Regions from separate parts of the Glutamicibacter halophytocola genome, predicted to be linked through region 1. Evidence: riboswitches for the same ligand, from Rfam matches in the RefSeq annotation. Region 1 holds a riboswitch; each other region holds the start of a gene.
The links. A riboswitch is a leader RNA that binds a small molecule or an ion and turns the genes downstream of it on or off. The one in region 1 is predicted to bind S-adenosylmethionine.

Region 1 (4,816 bases):
TGCTGGAAACCTGGGCAGCCCAGATGACGCCGCGCGACCCCATCCATGCCCAGCAGGTCATAGATCGGACCGCGGTGCTGATCATGCGCATGGATGATGCGCAGCTCTCGCGCGAATCCTTCCACCGCATTGATGCCGAATTCCACGTTTTGCTCGCATCCATGGCGGGCAACGCGGTGGTCGAATCCATGATGGAATCCCTGCGCAACTCGATCAGTGACTATGTTGCCGCGTCCATCCCGGACGACGAAGCCTGGCAACCGGTGGTCAAGGTGCTGCGCCGCCAGCACAAGGCCATCCACCATGCCTTTGCCACCGGCCAGCGCGAGCGCGCAGCCCAGCTGCTCGAAGAGCACATCACCTGGTTCTACTCGCAGACCCGCTAGATCTGGTAGCAAGAGCACCAGTTAAATAAGTCGGACTTTATTACCCTTAGCTCCTCATATATCTGATATGTTTTCAGTAGGCGACGGGGCTGCATTTCGGATACGTCAGTTGGTTTACACCGGTGATGAGTTCCCGTCGATGTACCATCGACACTTCATGCGAGGGAATTCATGAGCCAACTTTTTGACCTGTCCGGACGACTGGCCCTGGTCACCGGGTCCTCCCGCGGCATCGGCCGCGAACTTGCCCGCGCCCTGGCAGATGCCGGCGCCACGATCATCCTGCATGGCCGCGATGAGCAGCGTCTGGCCGAAACCGCCGCCGAATTTGCCACCCGCTACGGTGCCGAAAAAATCCACAGCGCCTGCTTTGACGTCACCGACGACGCCGCCGTGCGCGAGAACATCGCAGCCATCGAAAAGAACATCGGCGCCATCCGTATTCTGGTGAACAACGCCGGCATCCAGCACCGCGTGCCGATGCTGGACCTCGACGTGGCCGACTGGCAGCGTGTGATTGATACCAACCTCACCAGCGCATTCCTGGTAGGCCGAGAAGCCGCCCGCGGCATGGTGGAACGCGGCGAAGGCAAGATCATCAACATCTGCTCGGTGCAAACCGACCTCGCCCGCCCCACCATCTCCGCCTACACCGCGGCCAAGGGCGGCCTGCGCAACCTCACCCGCGCGATGACCGCCGAATGGGCTGGCGCGGGCCTGCAGATCAACGGCATTGCACCGGGATACATCCACACCGAAATGACCCAGAACCTGGTGGACGACGAGAAGTTCAATTCCTGGATCCTGGGCCGTACCCCGGCTGCCCGCTGGGGCTCAGTCGAGGACTTGGCCGGTCCAGCGGTATGGCTGGCATCGGACGGATCCAACTACGTCAACGGGCAAACCATTTTCATCGACGGAGGCATGAGCGTTGTCGTCTAGCACCCTTTCCAACAAGACCCTGGGCGTCGTCGCCCATGCCGCTGGCGACCTGCGGATCGAGCAGATCGACCTGCCCGCACCCGCTGCGGATGAAGCACGAATCGCCATCGCCTATGGCGGCATTTGCGGTTCGGACCTGCACTATTGGAGCCACGGAGCGGCCGGGGAGTCCATCCTCAAGGCCCCGATGGTTCTCGGGCATGAGATCGTCGGCACCGTTATCCAGGCGGCCGCTGATGGCAGCGGCCCGGGCGCGGGAAGCAAAGTCGCGGTGCACCCGGCAACACCGGGAGACACCGGGGAACCCTATCCTTCTGACCGCCCGAACCTTTCACCCGGATGCACTTATTTGGGCTCGGCTGCCCGCTACCCGCATACCGAGGGCGCTTTTGCCCGCGAGGTGAATCTGCCTGCACGCATGCTGCGCGAACTGCCCGCTGGCCTCTCGCTGCGTGACGCTGCGCTGGCCGAGCCAGCCGCCGTGGCTTGGCATGCGGTCTCGCGTGCCGGCACCGTCTCCGGCAAAAAAGCTCTGGTCATTGGCGCTGGCCCGATCGGAGCGCTGGCCGTGGCGGTGCTCAAGCGCGCCGGTGCCAGCGAAATCATCGCGGTGGACATGCACGAGACGCCGTTGGGCATTGCCAAAGAACTCGGTGCCACCGCAACCCTGCGCGCCGATGACCAGGAAGCAATCGCCAAGGTCAACGCCGATGTGGTGATCGAGGCCAGCGGCAATTACCGCGGCCTGGCCTCTGCCATTCGCGGCGCGGTGCGTGGCGGACGCGTCGTCATGGTCGGCCTGCTGCCCTCCGGCGAGCAACCTGCCCTGATTTCGCTGGCCATCACCCGCGAGCTGGAACTTGTCGGCTCTTTCCGCTTCAACGACGAAATCGACCAGGTGATCGATGCGCTGGCCGACGGTTCCCTGCACATCGGCGCGGCCGTCACCCACGAGTTCCCGGTATCCGATGGCCTTGAAGCTTTTGAAACAGCCAAGGATTCCTCGAAGTCTGGCAAGGTCTTGCTGAACTTCCTGGAGCAGTAATCCCTCCCAGTGCAACGACGCGGTGGTGGCCTCTGATAACAAGGGCCGCCACCGCGTCTTTGCTATTAAGCAGGTGCTAGTTGGCCTCGGCAAGATGCAGCGAGGTGGCCACTGGCACCGGGTTGGCGAACAGATCGAGGACTGGGCAGTGGGCATCAACTGCTTGGCGCAATTCCTCGTAGCGCTCGACGGATTCTGGACCAGCTATCTGGACTTTCAAATCCACTGAAGAGAAACCGGGACGCACCGACGCGTCGATGCCGAATAGTCCGCGAACATCGAGCTGCCCATCAGCGGTAATCTGCACATCATCAACCTGGATGCCCAGGCTCTCGGCGTAGAGCCGATAGACCACGACCTGGCATGAGACCAAGGCTGCCAATGCGTATTCAACGGGACTGGCGGCGATGTCGTTACCGCCGAGCGCTGCTGGTTCATCGACGGTGAAGGTGTGCTTGCCGGCGCGAATATTGCTGGCGACCGAAGCAAAACCCTCGCCCTGGACAGTGAAGGTCAACTGGGCACTGTGTGGAGCGGAGGAGATCCGTTCGCCCCAACCGGCACCGGCTTCTTGCAGGCGTTGAGAGCGGTCTTCGGCCACGGATAGCTTGGCTGTTGCGTGAGGCATGGGGATTCATCCCCTTTCTGGCGCAGGGGCGCCATCGTTTACGATCCTGGATTTCAAGAAGCGTCGAATCGTCACCTGGGGCACCCCGCACAATGGCCTAAAGGGTTGCCGTCCACTCAGCCAGGGCTGTGATGAGTGGAACTCGTGATTCAGTGGTTCCTTTGTATCTTGTGGCAAGCGGATCGGTAAAGTATCCACTTAACGTTTCGTCATGGCGGTCCTGTCCCTTAGCGTCGATAGGATGGTGGGTAGCAATCCGCTCCAACGCACTACCCATGGATGGCGATGATGGAATTCCAGCTGACTCTTTCCTCAGTGAACTCATTAGTGTCCGAGGAAGAACTTCGCATCGGGCAATTCTTCTTCGAATCCGGAAAAGTCCAGGATGTTGAACGCCATCGTGAACGGGGGAACGCCCGAGTCACTGCGCTGGTTCGCAACAGCGAGGTCATGGTCGGGTTTCGGATCGGCAACGAGGGCATAGAATTCCACTCTTTCTGCACCGAACATCCATCTGAGTACTCCTGCCCGGAAGTCGCAGCACTGCTGCTGGAGATAGTCAGCGACGCCGAAGACCCGCTCTACGTCTCGGATCAGGCAGCCGACCCTTATGGCTGGCAACGCAATGCGGTTCCCCAATGGGAACGAAACCTGAATCGGTTGTTGCCCGTCGTTGAAGTAGAAACCGACATTGTCGAAGAGCCGCTGGGCCTGATTTTGAAGGTCGTCACAGAGCCACGGTACGGAGGAGAAGATGTCCTCACTCTCCAAGCGAGGCCGGCAAAGCAAGGAACCAAGAGCCCGTGGGTGCAGACCGGCATTAGCTGGAAATCGGTCGCCTTTGACGAGCACTTTTCCAGGGCGCAACGCCGCGCAGTCGTGGAATTGAACCGCCTGCGGGAACATGCCGAAAAGGTGAAGTACGGTCATTTCTGGGAAACCACAGACTGGATTTCCTTGATGGAACTTCCTGGCAAGGATCTCTTGGCCGCTTTCAAGGATCTCAAGGATGCAGGCGTTGCCATTATTAATGGCGGTTCTGCGTCCAAGCCGCCGGTGAACTTCAGTGAAAAACTGGCCCATGCATACGTGGATTTCCGTCAAGGGGAAAACGGCCTGACCGTCGAAGGCGTGCTTCATGGTCCTGAACCTGAACACACGCACCTGTTGCCCGTAGGAAATCCCCCTGCTTTTGTGGCTTTTTCCTCCCAGCCGTTGGCCAAATCCAAGACCTGGGGCCTGGCAGAATTTGCTGATCCGGTATCAGCAGAGCTCGCCACGTTTATTGCCTCCGGTGTCCAGTTCATTCCGTCTTCTGAAGTAGGCCGGTTTGAGCAAACCCATCTGGACAGGGTGCGCCAGCTGGCGCCATTGAAGAGCGCGGATGTTTCCTACGCCATCCCCGACCCTCCACGACCAGTGCTGCGACTGCGCGTTTCAAGCACTGTCGACAGCGTCAGCCTGCATTATTCATGGAAGTACGCAGCCAAGGCCCAACGCCAGCGAAGTGTTGAAAAGGAAATCATCGCTTCGATCAATGACAAATTGGGCGACGACTCTGCCTTGGGACAGGTGAAATCGAACGGGATCTACGAAGATCGAGAGCTGACGATGGATGAGTCCATCGACTTCTTGGTCTACACCTTGCCGTTACTGGAAGAACATCCCGATATCTTGATTGAAGCCCAGAACCAGCTTCCCAAGTATCGGATTATCGACTCTCCTGCGACGGTAGCCATCGATGCTGGTGAAAGCACTGGAGACTGGTTTGATCTGACAGTCGAGGTCACCATCGATGACATCAAGGTGCCATTT
Region 2 (4,816 bases), 1.5 Mb from region 1:
GCCGGCAAGAAGTCCGACAAGCACCGAAGCCCACCAGCTGATGCAGCGAAGCTGATCCCGTGCGCCAGTATCCTCGCTAGTCCTCACGCCACTCCCATCGATCACCGCACTGTGTGCGCACGCCGAGCACACCTTTTTAGAATACGCGCTCCACAGCACCGCAACGAAAAGGAGCGCTTGAAGCTAGAGGATCAAGGTCCAGGTCACCAGGGCTGCCTCATCGGACTCGTTTTCCCAGCTGTGCGGCTCGCGCCCGGGAAAGGTCATGGTGTCCCCGGCCTGGAGCTCAACACGCTGCTCGGGCAGCACGAGGGTGAATTTCCCGGCGATCACATGGAGCACTTCCAACTCGCAGTCCACCGAATACAGCTCGGCTTCGCCGGAGCCCTTGGGAGCGATTTCGGCTCGGATCATCTGCACGCGCTTCTCGCTGCGCGGCGTCACCAGCTGCTCGGTGATCCCCTCCCCGCCCAGCGACACCCGCGGCGCTTCTTCCAGCCGCACCAGCATGGTTTCGGGCACTTCAAATAGCGTGCCCACCTCGATGCCGAGCACCTCGCACAATTTCAGCAGCGTGGAGACCGAGGGGCTGGTGAGATCTCGCTCAACACGCGAGAGGAAGCCCTTGGTCAGCCCAGACAGCTCAGCGACCTGGTCGATGGTCATTCGCTGCCGCTGGCGCACCCCGCGCAACCGCGAACCGATATTGATCGCGGCACCGCTTGATTCCACGGGCAGGGTCTTCATGCTTTCGCTCCATCACTTCGCTTGTTGCGGCACGCCAGCAGCCAAAGGGGCGCTCCGAAAAGGCTGCGGCGGCAAGTTTACCAATAGTAAACAGAGCATAGCGCGAGTCCTGCAAATATGCCGTGTCCCACACGTTCCGCGCTCCAGATCCCCACACGCTGGCTAGACTCTGATCATGGATCACAGCAAGGAACTGCTCCAGGAATATCTCTCCGACGCGCGCGACGCAGTCATCTACAAGGCCCAGGGGCTGAGCGCACAGCTGGCACGCAAACCGCTGACGCCCACCGGAACGCACATCCTCGGCGTCGTCCACCACCTGGCCATCACCGAGTACGGGTATTTTGCCCAATGCCTCGGCCGCACAGTGGATGACCCCTATATCCAAGAGCTTCTGGATGCCGATGACCCGCAGGCCGACTTCCTGCCGCCGGCCCGCTTCAGCGCCAGCGGGATTATCGAGCTGTACCGGGAGTCAACCGCCTTCTCGGATGCTGGCATCAGGGCTTTGCCGCTCAGCGCTCCCGTCGAAGTGCCCTGGTGGATCCGCCGCCGGCACACCACGCTGGAACATCTCATGGTGCACATGATCGCGGAAACCTCCCGGCACGCCGGCCACCTCGACATCGTGCGCGAACAGCTTGATGGCTTCACCGGCTTGCGCCCCGAAGCGCCCAACCTCCCGGACTATTCCGCAGCGCAATGGGCCCAGCAGTTCGAATCGATCAACCGCCTCGCCATCGGTGATGACCACCAGTAGCCAGGAGCCCAGGTCATATTACGGAACAGGCCTTCATCGCGGACAGCGCAGGCGGTAGCATCACAAGTGTTGCTTCACGAGACACGGCGCCAAGCTCCGACTGGCCGTGCACCAACCCCAGATTCATGGGTGGTTCGGATGAAGAAGCGGTCCGTTCACACACTGTGCTCGGGCAAGAACACAGCGAGAGCGCATCACATGGCCTATTCCGTCCTGCCCATCGTCGACCGCCGAACCGGCCAAGTGCAATTCAAGGTCCACGGACTCTGGCATATCTGCTACGTCGGCGATCCAATTCTGCTCGAACAGCTCCTGGCCCGCTGCGCACGCCGCCCGGTCTTCGATCCGGAAACTTCCCAGCTGCTCCTGGGCGTTGCCGCCGCAGGGGAACCGCAGGGGCGCAACGCCGCTTTTAGCCTTGCCAAATTCCCAACGCCCCATCCCCTTACTAAAATCGGTAGCTGACCCGTTCACCGAGTTTCGACAAGAAATTCGACCTGCCAAGAGAGCTGTTTTCGTGATGTCGAACCAGTCAGCAACCGAACCTACCCGTGCCCAAGTCCAGCGCTGGCGAAAATACCTGGCCGATGAAGTCGCCGAAGGCGCCATCTACCGCACCCTGGCCCAGAAGAAATCCGGGCAGGAAAGGCAGATCCTGCTGGGACTCGCCGAAGCCGAAGCGCGGCATGAGGCGCACTGGCGGGCCAAGCTGGGCGAACACGCCAAGCCGGTCCGCCCATCATTGCGCCGCACGATCTTGCGCTTCTTGGCCCGCAATTTCGGCTCGGTCTTCGTGCTGGCCATGGCACAGCGCTCCGAGAGCAATTCGCCGTACCGCGACGACAAGGACGCGACCGCGCAAATGGCCGCCGACGAACAGGTGCATGAAGAAGTAGTCCGCGCACTGGCCACCGCCGGCCGGGCTCAGCTCTCGGGCAACTTCCGCGCCGCGGTTTTTGGCGCGAATGACGGCCTGGTCTCCAACCTCGCCCTGATCATGGGCATCGGCGCCACCGGGGTATCCTCCACCTTCGTGCTCTTTTCCGGCATCGCCGGGCTCTTGGCCGGAGCGCTATCCATGGCGGCCGGCGAATTCGTCTCCGTGCGGTCCCAGCGCGAGCTTCTCACCGCTTCACGGCCCACCCAGGTGACGCTGACGGCAGCACCCAACCTCGATTTGGCGTCCAACGAGCTGGTGCTGATCTACAAGGCCCGCGGCATGAGCGATGAAGATGCCGAACACCGCGCCGCAGAACGCATGGGGCTTTTCACCTGTGATTGCAACCCCGCCTTCTCGCTGAACCCCGAGGAACGCGCAGAGGAATTGGAAAACGAACACGAAGAGCTCGGCTCGGCCACCGGCGCGGCAGCCACTTCCTTCTGCCTCTTCGCTTCCGGCGCCATCATCCCGATCCTGCCCTATATCTTCGGTCTCGGCGGCTTGGCGGCCGTGGCCATCTCCGTGATCCTGGTGGGGATCGCCTTGATGATCACCGGAGCCATCGTCGGCCTGCTCTCCGGAGCCTCGCCGCTCAAGCGCGGCCTGCGCCAGCTGGCCATTGGATGGGGCGCCGCAGCGGTCACCTACTGCCTGGGCCTGCTCTTCGACGTGCAGGTGGCATGACCGGCTGTTGGCTCGGCTTCAATCGCCCATGACCCCGCGGCATCATCTGATGCCGCGGGGTCATTTGCTTGGGGGCGCTACCAGCGTGTGCGCCGGCGCAGCGTGCTCATGGAGCTGATGAACTCCATCGCCTCGGCCGCGGTGTCCACCAGGGCAATCTTTTCTCCCATCACCCGATCGGCGGCTAGCGCCTGGAGCAGCGGCCACACCGGCAGGGTCCTGGTCCAGTATTCACGGCCGAACAGGACCATGGGAACCACCCGGGCGCCGGTGGCATAGTAGTTTTCGCAGGCATCCTGGAAGATCTCCTGAACCGTGCCGGCGGATCCGGGCAAGACAATCAGCCCGCCATTGGACTGCTCCAGGAGAATTGCCTCGCGGATGGAGTTGGCGAAGAACTTTGCGATCTTCGTGGCAAAAAGATTTGGCGGTTCGTGGCCGTAAAACCATGTAGGCACCCCCAATGACTGCTGCGAGCTGGGGAAACGATCCTTGACGGCGAGCGCGGTCCTGGCCCATCCGGTGCGCTGGTGAATGGCGTCGGGCTGTTCGGCGAGCATTTCCAGGGCAAGGTTGAGATCCTTTTGCTGGTAGCCTGCCAGCCATGCCCCGGCATTGGCAGCTTCCATGGCTCCCGGTCCCCCGCCAGTGGCCACGCCATAGCCGGCCCGGGTAATCAATTGGCCCAGTTCCACTGTTTGCGCGTACTCGCGTGAACCGCGGCGCATCGCATGGCCGCCCATAACCCCGATGAGCGGGGAATCCTTGAACACGCCCTCATAGACTTCCGAAATCAAAGCCTGCCCAACGTGGTGATCATGCAGGGTCCTGGCCATCGCATCTTCGGGATTCAGCGCAGCCGGTGCGGTGTGCTGTTGCGAATAGGCGTAGATCTTCGCATCCGGGACCTGTTCGTAGCCCTGCGCGCGGATCCCTTCATAGAGTTCTTCCGGGGTATACAAGCTGCGTTCCCCCGTGGTGAAGGGCAGTTCTTCGCCAGAGCTCATGCACAGGCCACCGGTCGCCTGAACCAGTTCCCGCCCATGCTGCGAGTATTGGCAATCGATGAAGATCGCTTCCGACAGGTCCAGGGAGCGAAGGACGGAGTCCCGTTCACGCAGATCAACCCGATGCACGCGCCAGCTGAATCCGCGGGGGTGGAGGGAGGAAAGCGCGTCGGAAGCCAAGCGATCAAACTCGACGAGCGAGGTGATATTCACTGCCCTCGCCGGTAGATAAGGCCAGATGTGCGACATGCGTCAACGCTACGTCATAGATAGTGATTATTCACAGACAGGCCCTTGAACTTTCACCGCGGGCCGGAACGTGAAACGATGAGAGGATGAGTGATTCTGTTCCCCCAACCATCGACGCGCGCCACTTGCTGCGCTATCTGGGCGATGTCCCTTTCTTTTACGGAAAGAACATAGCAGCTGAAGAAAATTCTGTGGTTGACGTGGAATTTGATGAATCCACCCGGCAGATCGAAGGCACCGTGCGTGCTAACGGCGAAGAATTTTCGCCGATGATCCAGGTTCAAATGGCCGGCGACGACTGGCAAATCGAGCTTTGCGAGTGCACGTGCGACAAGCCCGGCATCTGCGCGCACATTGCCGCCTTGGCCATCGTCTCGAACAAGATTGCTTCGCAGCCGCGCCTTGTGGCCGTGCCGGAAGAAAAAAGCT
Region 3 (4,816 bases), 1.2 Mb from region 1:
GTAGCAGCTGGGGCAGTTTCACGCCCATCGATGGTGCTGACCTTGCCGGAAGCCGCGTCGTAATACAGGAAATAGCCGCCACCGCCGACACCCGCGCTGTATGGTTCGGTCACGCCCAGCGCCGCCGCTGTGGCGACCGCGGCGTCTACCGCGTTGCCTCCCTTGCGCAGTACCTCGATGCCTGCCGCTGATGCTTCCGGATCTACCGAAGAGACCGCGCCACCGGTGCCGGTGGCCGTGGGATTCTTTTCGGTGTGCCGTGGATCGGCGCTCGCCGGGATCGCGCTGAATGCGCCAAGGCCCAGGGAGAGAATCGCGGCGCCAGCCAGGGCGCGCAAACTTGATCGTTGCATACTCTGATCTCCTGAAAAGGTGGGGATGAAGTATGCGTCAATTTACGGGAAGGACTGGATTCGCCAGCGTTGTGACACGCGCCATTTTGTATTGCATGCTCTATTTCCGCGCTGGTCGAAGGATTATTTTGCGCTATGCCGTTAAAACCCGGAGGCAACCAGCGGCCCATGAATCGCCCTGGCTGATTGCCTCCAACGGTGAAAATACCAGCCTGCCTTAGCGGGCCAGGGCGTCCTTGATCGCCTTGCCAAGGGAGGTAGGCGCGCGGCCAATGAGCCGTGCCAAGTCCCCGGAATGCACTTCCAGGGCGCCTTCGCGAATGCGCAGGTCCGTATCCACCAGAATGTCAGCGAACACCGCGGGAACACCTGATTCGGTGTAGATCTCAACCAGCTTTTCAGGGTCCATATCCTGGTAGGCGACATCTTGTCCCGCGGCAGCGCCGACAGCCCCGGCGAGCTGGCTGAGGGTGAAAGGCTTGTCCCCGCCCAGTTCGTAGATCTTCCCGGCTTCCCCGGCTTCCGAGAGCAATACCGCAGCAGCCGCCTCGGCATAGTCCGCGCGCGTGGCGGCGCTGATCTTGCCGTCGGCCGCGGCGCCGAGCACGACTTTGCTGTTCAGGTAGCCCAGGAGCTGATCGGTGTAATTTTCCGTGTACCAGCCGTTGCGCAAGAGGACGTAGCCGATGCCGGAACCAGCCAGCAGGTGTTCGGTGGCGATATGCTCCTGCGCCAGTTTCATGTTGCCGGTGAGGGCATTGGCGATGGAGGTGTAGGCGATGAGCTTGACGTTGACGCGTTGCGCAGCGGTGATGACATTTTCATGCTGGGTTGCCCGCTGGCCCACTTCGCTGCTCGAAACCAGCAACAGCTTGTCGACGCCCTCCAGCGCGGCGACCAGGCTGGCCTCCACGTTGTAATCGGCGACGCGCGTCTGAAGACCTTTGCCGGCCAGGGGTTCCAGCTTCTCTTCCGAACGGCCGATGGCAACCAGCTGGGCGGGGTCGGCTCCGCGCCGCAGCAATGCATCGATGACCAGTCGTCCAAGTTGTCCGGTGGCACCGGTAATTGCGATCTTCATGAAGTCCTCTCGTAGGTTTGCACTCCAGTACAACCACGGCGCCCAGCACAGAATTCCCGCACCATGATCGCTGGCGCATCGATGGCCAGAGGTGCAAGTTCTTCAAGCCTTTTCGTCTTAAAGGGAGCAAGTGACGAAATATTTCGTATTGCTACGCGGATTATTGCGTGATTCCTTTCCCGGTCCGTCCGAACTGCGACTTCATGACGCTGATTGACGTAACGTTTGCCGGCTTGCATCCATGGAGGACAGACTTGAATTGTTCGGGCGGTACAACCGAACACACACCATCCAGAGCGACTGAGAGATCTGGCTCAACGACGTCGCAGCAACCACCCGTATGGGAGCGGTGCTACAGCCAGGACCGATGGAGTACTTTCACTTCGCGACGGAAAAATCTGTCCCCAGCAGATGGTTTCTTGCGAAGTACGCTCCGCATAACCAAGCATCAAGGGAGCGATGATGATTCGTCTTGAGAACGTAACAACAACCTTCGGCAAAGGCCGCGACCAGTTCACGGCCGTCAAGGATGTCACGCTGGATATTCAAGCCGGAAGCATTCACGGTATTATCGGTTTTTCCGGTGCCGGCAAATCCACGCTGTTGCGCAATATCAATTTGCTCCAGCGCCCGACCTCGGGCCAGGTCTTTGTTGACGGCGTAGAACTGACCGGGCTGAGCGAAGGCGAGTTGCGCAAGCAGCGCCATGAGATCGGGATGATCTTCCAGCACTTCAACCTGCTGAACAATCGCACCGCGCAACAGAACGTTGAACTGAACCTGAAGTTCGCCGGTGTGCCCAAGAAACAACGCCGCGAACGTGCCCTGGAAGCACTATCCATCGTGGACCTCGCCGACAAGGCGTCCGCCTATCCTGGACAGCTCTCGGGCGGGCAGAAGCAGCGCATCTCCATCGCCCGCGCGCTGGTCACCGAGCCCAAGGTCTTGTTGTGCGATGAACCTACCAGCGCGGTGGATCCGCGAACCACTACCTCGGTGCTCCAGTACCTCAGCGACATTAACGCCAGCCTTGGCATCACCACCGTTATCGTCACCCACGAAATGAATGTCATTAAGGCCATCGCCGACAAGGTCTCGGTGATGGAAGACGCCGCGGTCGTGGAAGAGTTCGCCCTGAGCTCGCTACAAGAACCAGGCTTTGAACCAAAGACGCCTATCGGCCGCTACCTGATCAGCGATGAAATCACGCTGAACCGCCAGCCCAAGCAGGCCCAAGACCTTGCCGCCAACGTAACCCGCGTATAGAGAACCTGGATTACCAATGAACTTCACTTCAGTAGTGCTAGCCACGAGCAACGGCAGCGCAGCAGCATTCAGCCTTGACCGCATTGTGGAACTGGCCCCGGAAATCTGGGTGGCCATGGCACAGACCTTTGCGATGCTGCTGGTTTCGATCCCGATCGCCATTCTCTTGGGAACCCCGCTGGGCATCTGGCTCTATTCGATGTCTCCCAACGGCTTGCGCCCGCGTCCGCGAGTGCACAAGATTGTTGACGGGCTGGTGAATACGATCCGCTCCTTCCCATTCCTGATCTTGCTGATCGCCATTATTCCGTTCACCCGATTTGTTGTGGGAACGACTATTGGCACCGCCGCGGTTATCGTGCCGCTGACCATCAACGCGATCCCGTATTTCGCCCGTTTTGTGGAGCAGAACATCAGCCAGCTGGGCAACGGAGTGGTCGAAGCCGCGCAGGCCATGGGAGCCACGCGCGGACAGATCATCCGTGAAGTGCTGCTGGTCGAAGCCAAGCCGGCGCTGCTGTCTTCCATCACCATCATGACGGTCAGCTTCATCTCGTACTCGGCCATGGCCGGTCTCGTTGGCGGCGGCGGCATCGGCGACTTCGCCATCCGCTACGGCTACTACCGCTATGAAACCGGAGTCATGCTGCTGGCCATCGTCTTGATGATCCTGCTGGTCCACGCAGTTCAATTCTTCGGAACCCGGCTATCGCGCGCCGCTGACAAGCGCTAAACACTGAACCACTCAACTCGCAATTCATCAAAGGACAACACCATGGCTTTATCCCGCCGCACCTTTTTGACCTTCACCGCCGGCTCCGCCGCAATTCTCGCACTGACTTCTTGCGGCCTGGTAGGCGGCCCAGAGGCCAGCTCGGGGGATAAGACCATCAAGGTCATCGTCACCGAATCGGCTCCATCCCAGGAACCAACCAAAATCGCCCAGAAGCTGCTGGCTGAAAAGGGCTGGACCCTGGAAGCCACCTATGTCACCGACATCGTGCAGCCAAACCACGTGGTGTCCAACGGCGAATACGATGCCAACTTCTTCCAGCACGGTGCCTACCTTGAACAGTTCAAGAAGGACCAGAACGTCGACGTGGAGCCGGCCTTCTACATGTACAGCTCGCCGGCAGGCGTGTACTCGAAGAAGTACGACGACATCAAGGACCTGCCTAACGGTGCGACCATTGCCCTTCCTGTGGATACCGCCAACAACGGCCGCGCGTTGGCGCTGCTGGATCGGGCCGGGCTCTTGAAGGTCACCGAAGGCAAGAGCGTGATCCACCTGTCGCAGAACGACATCCTGGAGAACCCCAAGAACTTCAAATTTGTCGAGGTGGATCAGCAGTCGCTGTCCAAGACGCTTCCCGACGTGGATGCAGGATTCCTCTTCGCCCGCCTCGGTGCGGAAATCGGGCTCACCCCGAAGGATGCGCTGCTCTTTGAAAAGGAAGAAGAGGCGCTGCCATATATCAACATCATCGCCGCGAAGCCAGGCTTCATGGACACCGAAAAGGGCAAGGCCCTGGAAGAGGCCTACCATTCCGACGAGGTGCGCGAATGGTATGCGAGCTATCTTGACGGTGCGCTGGGCACCCCATGGGATCGCGATCTGGAAGCAGACTTCGCGACCTGGAACAAGTAGGCCATAGGCCCCGCGACGCCGCTTTTCCGTGTCGCGGGGCCGCCACTTTTCCGACCTAGTACTCAAATTATCGACGTCCTGCAGGGAGAACCAATGACGATTGTCGCCACGGCAGCTGCCGAGAGCAGATATCAGGAGCTTCTCGACCGCTTCAGCGCGGTCTTCGCCCGAATCGCCGAAGGCAGCCGCGAGCGGGAACAAAGGCGCATCCTGCCCTTTGAGCAGGTGCAGTGGCTCAAAGAGGCCGGATTTACCACGCTGCGCGTGCCAGAGAGCCATGGCGGATCACCGATTAGCCATGAGCACCTGTTCCGCTTGCTGATCGAGCTGGCTGCAGCGGACTCCAACGTGGCGCACCTGCTGCGCAGCCACTTCTCCTTCGTTGAAACCATCTCCCTGCAGCCAGCAGAATTCCAGGACCGCTGGTTCCCCAAGGTGCTTGAGGGGCAGATCTTCGGCAATGCCGCC
Region 4 (4,816 bases), 570 kb from region 1:
CAAAGGAGCCAACCTGCCGTGTACGAACTTATTGTTCTCTTGATCCTCGTGGTCGCCATTGTGCTGGTGACCGCACGCTGGAAAATCAGCCCCTTCCTCGCGTTGATTGGCGCAGCTATCCTTGCCGCCTTCGCCTACAGGATTCCCCTGGCCGAAGTGGCGGGCACCGTCACCACCGCCTTCGGCACCACCATGGGCAATATCGGCCTGGTCATCCTCTTCGGCACGATGATCGGCATCATCCTGGAACGATCGGGCGCCGCAATCTCCATGGCCGACGCGCTGATCAAGGTCCTGGGAACCAGGTTCCCCAATCTGACCCTGACAATCATTGGCTACATTGTCTCGATTCCGGTCTTCTGCGATTCGGGCTACGTGGTGCTGAACTCGCTGCGCAAAGCCATCACCCTTCGCACCGGCGTATCGGGGCTGGCTACTTCGGTGGCGCTGATGACCGGCCTGTACGCCACGCACACCATGGTTCCGCCAACCCCCGGCCCGCTGGCGGCGGCCGAGAGCATCGGCATTGCCGATAACCTCGGGCTGATCATTGCCGTTGGCCTTCCGGTGGCAGCCATCTCCGCGTTGGCCGGCCTGTTTTATGCCAGCCGCTTCAACAAGTCCCAATGGACCGCCTTGCCGTCGGAAGACGAGAATGATCTGGCAGACCTGGACTACGAGCAGCTGCGCGCAAGCTTCGGCAAGCTGCCGCATCCTGCCTTGGCCTTCTTGCCGATCCTGGTGCCGCTGGTTTTGATCTGTGCCTCATCTATCGCCAAGCTGCCATCCCAGCCGCTGGGCGGGGGAACGCTGGTTGAAGTCCTCTCGTTCCTCGGCACGCCGGTGATCGCCCTGATTTTCGGCCTGCTCTCGGCCACTTTGCTGTTGCGCGGCGAGAACAAGCTGGGCGATTTTAATGAGCAGATGCACGAATCGGTGCGCACCGCTGCCCCGATCTTGCTGATTACCGGGGCTGGCGCCGCATTGGGCGCGGTGCTGGCCGCCTCGGAGCTGACCACGATTCTCTCCGACTCGCTGAGCGGACTCGGCCTGGGCCTGGCGGTGCCGTTCCTGATTGCCGCCGCCCTGAAGTCGGCGCAGGGATCGTCCACGGTATCGATGGTGACCACCTCCGCGCTGGTCGCGCCGATGCTCGGTTCGCTGGGGCTGGATTCCGAATTGGGAATGGTGCTCAGCGTCCTGGCGGTGGGTGCCGGTGCGATGGTTGTCTCGCACGCGAATGACTCGTACTTCTGGGTGGTTTCGCAGCTCAGCCGGATTCCGGTGATCACTGCATACAAGACCCTCAGCGTGGCTACGGCAATCCAGGGCACCGCGGCCTTTGCAACGGTCTGGATCCTGGGGGCGGTTCTGCTCTAGGCACTGCTGAATACACCCCGGGCACCGCGCCATCATCGAACCCTTCCTTGATGGCGCGGTGCCCTGTTTTAAAGGGAGCTCAAGGGCAGAACTCTTTGGCGGCCTTGTTTCCCTTGGATCCGGCAACCAGCATCATGGCGACGCCCAGGGCAAAGCCGATCGCGGTCAGCGCAAAGGCTACGGTGAAATTCTGGGTGAAACAGAAGATCGCCGCGATGATCAAAAACAGCCAGCCTGCTATGCCAAAGAGCTGAAGGGTTGGTGCTGCTCGACGGTGCGCTGCCAGCCAGGCTTCATCGCTGGCCATGGTGTGGCGGGTCTTTAGGCCAACGCTGTTGTTGCGCGGCAGGCGCCCTTCGGCTCCCATGCGGCCCAGTGTGCTCGCAGTGAGCGCGAGCGCCAGCAGTCCGAACATGAGGCTCAGTGTGCTGGCCAGGTCCACGCGCATGTCCTATCGATTGGTCTCCTTGGATTCACTCTAGATGATTGGGATATGTTCCAATACCCAAGTCAGGCCGAACCTTCGAACTCACGCACCATGACCAATACGAGCTGGAAGCCGTAATATGCGGAAATATGACGCTGACTTAGCGCCTGCCCGCCGCCGCCCAGCCTTGCCAGCCCGGGATTTGTGAAGAGATCTGACGCAGTGTTCCCTCCAGTGACGCGTTGATGGCAAGCTCCCGGGATCAATGCTTGACTCGGATAACACCCCATCCAGAGCGGCTGAGAGACCTGGCTCCACGACGCCGCAGCAAGCCTGCCTCCTGCAGATAGTGCTAACGCCAGGTTCGATGGAGCTCCCGGGGCAAGAAGCGTGAACTTCTGTTCGGGATCCCTCGGTTCGATATGTCCAAGAGAGGGACGGCATGACTCGCACTCGCCCGAACACCCTGAAATTTGTGGCTGCCGCACTCGCAGCAACCACGCTGCTCTCCGGTTGCTCGCTGAAAGAACCACGCCCCGAAGCCGCGCCGGCCGTGGCGCCAAGCAGCAACCCGCAAACCGAACAGAAGCTCGACGATGTTCCTTCGCTCGAGGGCAAAAAAGTGGGCATCGCGGCCAAGGACATTCTGCACGACTACTCGCGCGTGGTGTATCAGCAAATCCAAGAACGCATCAAGGAGCTCGGCGGAGAGGTCATTGCCACCCAGGCCGAAGCCAAGGACGAGAAGCACGTTTCGGACGTGGAAAATCTCATTACCCAGTCGCCCGATGCCATCGTGGTGATCTTGGGCGATGCCCAGACGCTCACCCCGGCCCTGGCCAAGGTGGATGCTGCGGGAATTCCGTTGTTCACCATCGACTTCCAGAGCGAGTACTCGAAGAACAACGTCACCAGCGATAACTGGAACGTCGGCACCACACTGGCTCGCACCATGGCTGAAGACCTGCACGGCAAGGGCAAGATCCTGGTCTTCAACGGCTTCCCGGGCGTGACGCCCTGCCGGATCCGCTACAACAGCCTGAACCTGGTGCTCGAAGACTACCCGAATATCGAGAAGATCACCCCGGAACTGCAGGACAAGTACGAAGGCACCATCGAAGATGCCAAGAACCAGATCCAGGATCAGCTGCGCAGGCTGCCCGAAGGCGAAGTGGATGCGATCTGGTCCTGCTGGGATATGCCGCTGATCGGCGCCGCGCAGGCTATCGATCCCACCGATAATGACATCAAGCTCTATGGAGTCGACGCGGAACCCGGGGCACTGGACTTGATCGCGAATCCGCAGAGCTCCTACCAGTTCACCGTCGCCCAGCCCACCAAGCAGATTGCTGCCACCTCGGCCACGAATATTGCGCTGTTCCTCAACGGGCAAGCCGACCAGGTACCAAGCACCAGCTACGCCGAGCCGATTTTTGTGGACAAGGACAACGTGAATCAGGTGCGCAATGACAACGGAATCTAGCCTGCTGCTGAGCATGGCCGGGATCGGCAAATCCTTTGGCGCCGTCACCGTGCTGGACGATGTCCACCTGCAGCTGCGGGCCGGGGAAGTGCTCGGCCTGGTAGGTGAAAACGGTGCCGGAAAATCAACCCTGATCAAGATCCTCACCGGGTTGTACACCCTGGATTCGGGGCAGATCGAGCTTGCTGGACAGGCGGTGCAGATACGGCGCCCGGCCGATGCCGAAGCGCTGGGCATTGAGGTGATCCACCAGGACCGCCACCTGGCCGGGCGCCTGACCGTTGCCGAACAGCTGTATCTTGGCACATCCAGAAACCGCGGTTTATGGCGCCACGAGCGCACCGTGCAAGAGGCGGCCCGGGCCGATATCCTGCGGACCACCGGCCAGGAGCTGGACACCGCGGCCTTTGTCGACGAGCTGAGCGTTGCCCAGCAGCAGCTGATCCAGATTGCCCGCGCCGTGCTGGCCGAACCCAAGGTGCTGATTCTTGATGAGCCGACCGCGCCCTTGGCCAATGACGAGGTCGAGCAGCTCTTCGGCACCATCGGGCACCTGCGTGATCGCGGGGTGGGGATTATTTTCATCTCCCACTATCTCCAGGAACTGCAGCAGGTCACCGACCGGATCACGGTACTGCGCAACGGCAGGAATGCCGGGGATGCCAGCTTTGCGCACGGCGACAGCATTTCAGATGTCATCGGCTTGATGCTGGGCAGCCAGGTCAACGAATTCTCGCACCAGCAGCGCGAGGCCCCCGCCCGCCAGGGCGAGCCGGCCCTCCAGCTCTCGGGCCTGTCGGTGGCTGGCAAGCTGGAGGGCATCGATCTCACGGTGGCTCCCGGGGAAATCGTGGCCGTCACCGGATTGGTGGGATCAGGCATCGAGGTGCTCGCCGACGCGGTCACCGGCAATCATCCGCATGCGGGCACCGCCTTGCTGCACGGCCGCCCGGTGGCTTCGGCCGCGGACTTTGTCGCCCGGGCCGGCGCCTACGTCCCATCGAACCGGCACCGCGATGGCATCTTCCTGCGCAACACCGTGCGCGAGAATGTTGCCGCCGCCAGCCTGCGGAAGCTCGGCCGCCGGCTTGGGCTGCTCAATGCGCGCAAGGAGCGGGATGCCGCGGAGGAGCTGGTGCAGCGCCTGGATATCCGCCCGGCTGATCCCGAAGCCGTGGCTTCGGGCCTCTCCGGCGGCAACCAGCAGAAGACCGTCTTGGCCCGCTGGCTGGCCAAGGGGTCCGATGTGCTGGTCCTGGACCAGCCCACCTCGGGCGTGGATGTGGGAAGCCGCGCGCAGATCTACGCGCAGATTTCCCAGCTGGTGCAGGACGGAGCCGCCGCGCTGATGGTCAGCGTGGACCTGGAAGAAGTGGTTGGCCTGGCCGACCGGGTGCTGGTGCTTTACCGCGGCCGGATCATCGCCGAGCTGCCCTCCGCCGAAGTGACCACAGAACGAATCTTGCAGTTGGCCTCCAGCGGCCAAGGAACCGGAACACCACGAGAAGAGGTGAACGCATGAGCGC

Region 2: another riboswitch for S-adenosylmethionine. It lies ahead of AOZ07_RS03445 (hypothetical protein); the one in region 1 lies ahead of AOZ07_RS14470 (OsmC family protein).
Region 3: another riboswitch for S-adenosylmethionine. It lies ahead of AOZ07_RS01750 (methionine ABC transporter ATP-binding protein); the one in region 1 lies ahead of AOZ07_RS14470 (OsmC family protein).
Region 4: another riboswitch for S-adenosylmethionine. It lies ahead of AOZ07_RS17005 (substrate-binding domain-containing protein); the one in region 1 lies ahead of AOZ07_RS14470 (OsmC family protein).

The regions. Positions count from the first base shown of each region.
Region 1 is NZ_CP012750.1:3,123,272-3,128,087, reverse strand. It holds gene AOZ07_RS14485 (FadR/GntR family transcriptional regulator) at 1-386, shown strand, start outside; gene AOZ07_RS14480 (SDR family oxidoreductase) at 558-1,328, shown strand; gene AOZ07_RS14475 (L-idonate 5-dehydrogenase) at 1,318-2,373, shown strand; gene AOZ07_RS14470 (OsmC family protein) at 2,450-3,001, opposite strand; SAM riboswitch class IV at 3,031-3,151, opposite strand; gene AOZ07_RS14465 (DEAD/DEAH box helicase) at 3,317-4,816, shown strand, end outside.
Region 2 is NZ_CP012750.1:717,199-722,014, reverse strand. It holds gene AOZ07_RS03460 (hypothetical protein) at 1-87, opposite strand, end outside; gene AOZ07_RS03455 (helix-turn-helix domain-containing protein) at 184-747, opposite strand; gene AOZ07_RS03450 (DinB family protein) at 923-1,507, shown strand; SAM riboswitch class IV at 1,580-1,692, shown strand; gene AOZ07_RS03445 (hypothetical protein) at 1,706-1,972, shown strand; gene AOZ07_RS03440 (VIT1/CCC1 transporter family protein) at 2,028-3,131, shown strand; gene AOZ07_RS03435 (LOG family protein) at 3,209-4,387, opposite strand; gene AOZ07_RS03430 (DEAD/DEAH box helicase) at 4,474-4,816, shown strand, end outside.
Region 3 is NZ_CP012750.1:380,499-385,314, forward strand. It holds gene ggt (gamma-glutamyltransferase) at 1-353, opposite strand, end outside; gene AOZ07_RS01745 (SDR family oxidoreductase) at 571-1,434, opposite strand; SAM riboswitch class I at 1,719-1,808, shown strand; gene AOZ07_RS01750 (methionine ABC transporter ATP-binding protein) at 1,894-2,700, shown strand; gene AOZ07_RS01755 (methionine ABC transporter permease) at 2,717-3,433, shown strand; gene AOZ07_RS01760 (MetQ/NlpA family ABC transporter substrate-binding protein) at 3,476-4,348, shown strand; gene AOZ07_RS01765 (acyl-CoA dehydrogenase family protein) at 4,442-4,816, shown strand, end outside.
Region 4 is NZ_CP012750.1:3,690,821-3,695,636, reverse strand. It holds gene AOZ07_RS17015 (GntP family permease) at 19-1,380, shown strand; gene AOZ07_RS17010 (SdpI family protein) at 1,460-1,828, opposite strand; SAM riboswitch class I at 2,091-2,181, shown strand; gene AOZ07_RS17005 (substrate-binding domain-containing protein) at 2,250-3,290, shown strand; gene AOZ07_RS17000 (sugar ABC transporter ATP-binding protein) at 3,274-4,812, shown strand; gene AOZ07_RS16995 (ABC transporter permease) at 4,809-4,816, shown strand, end outside.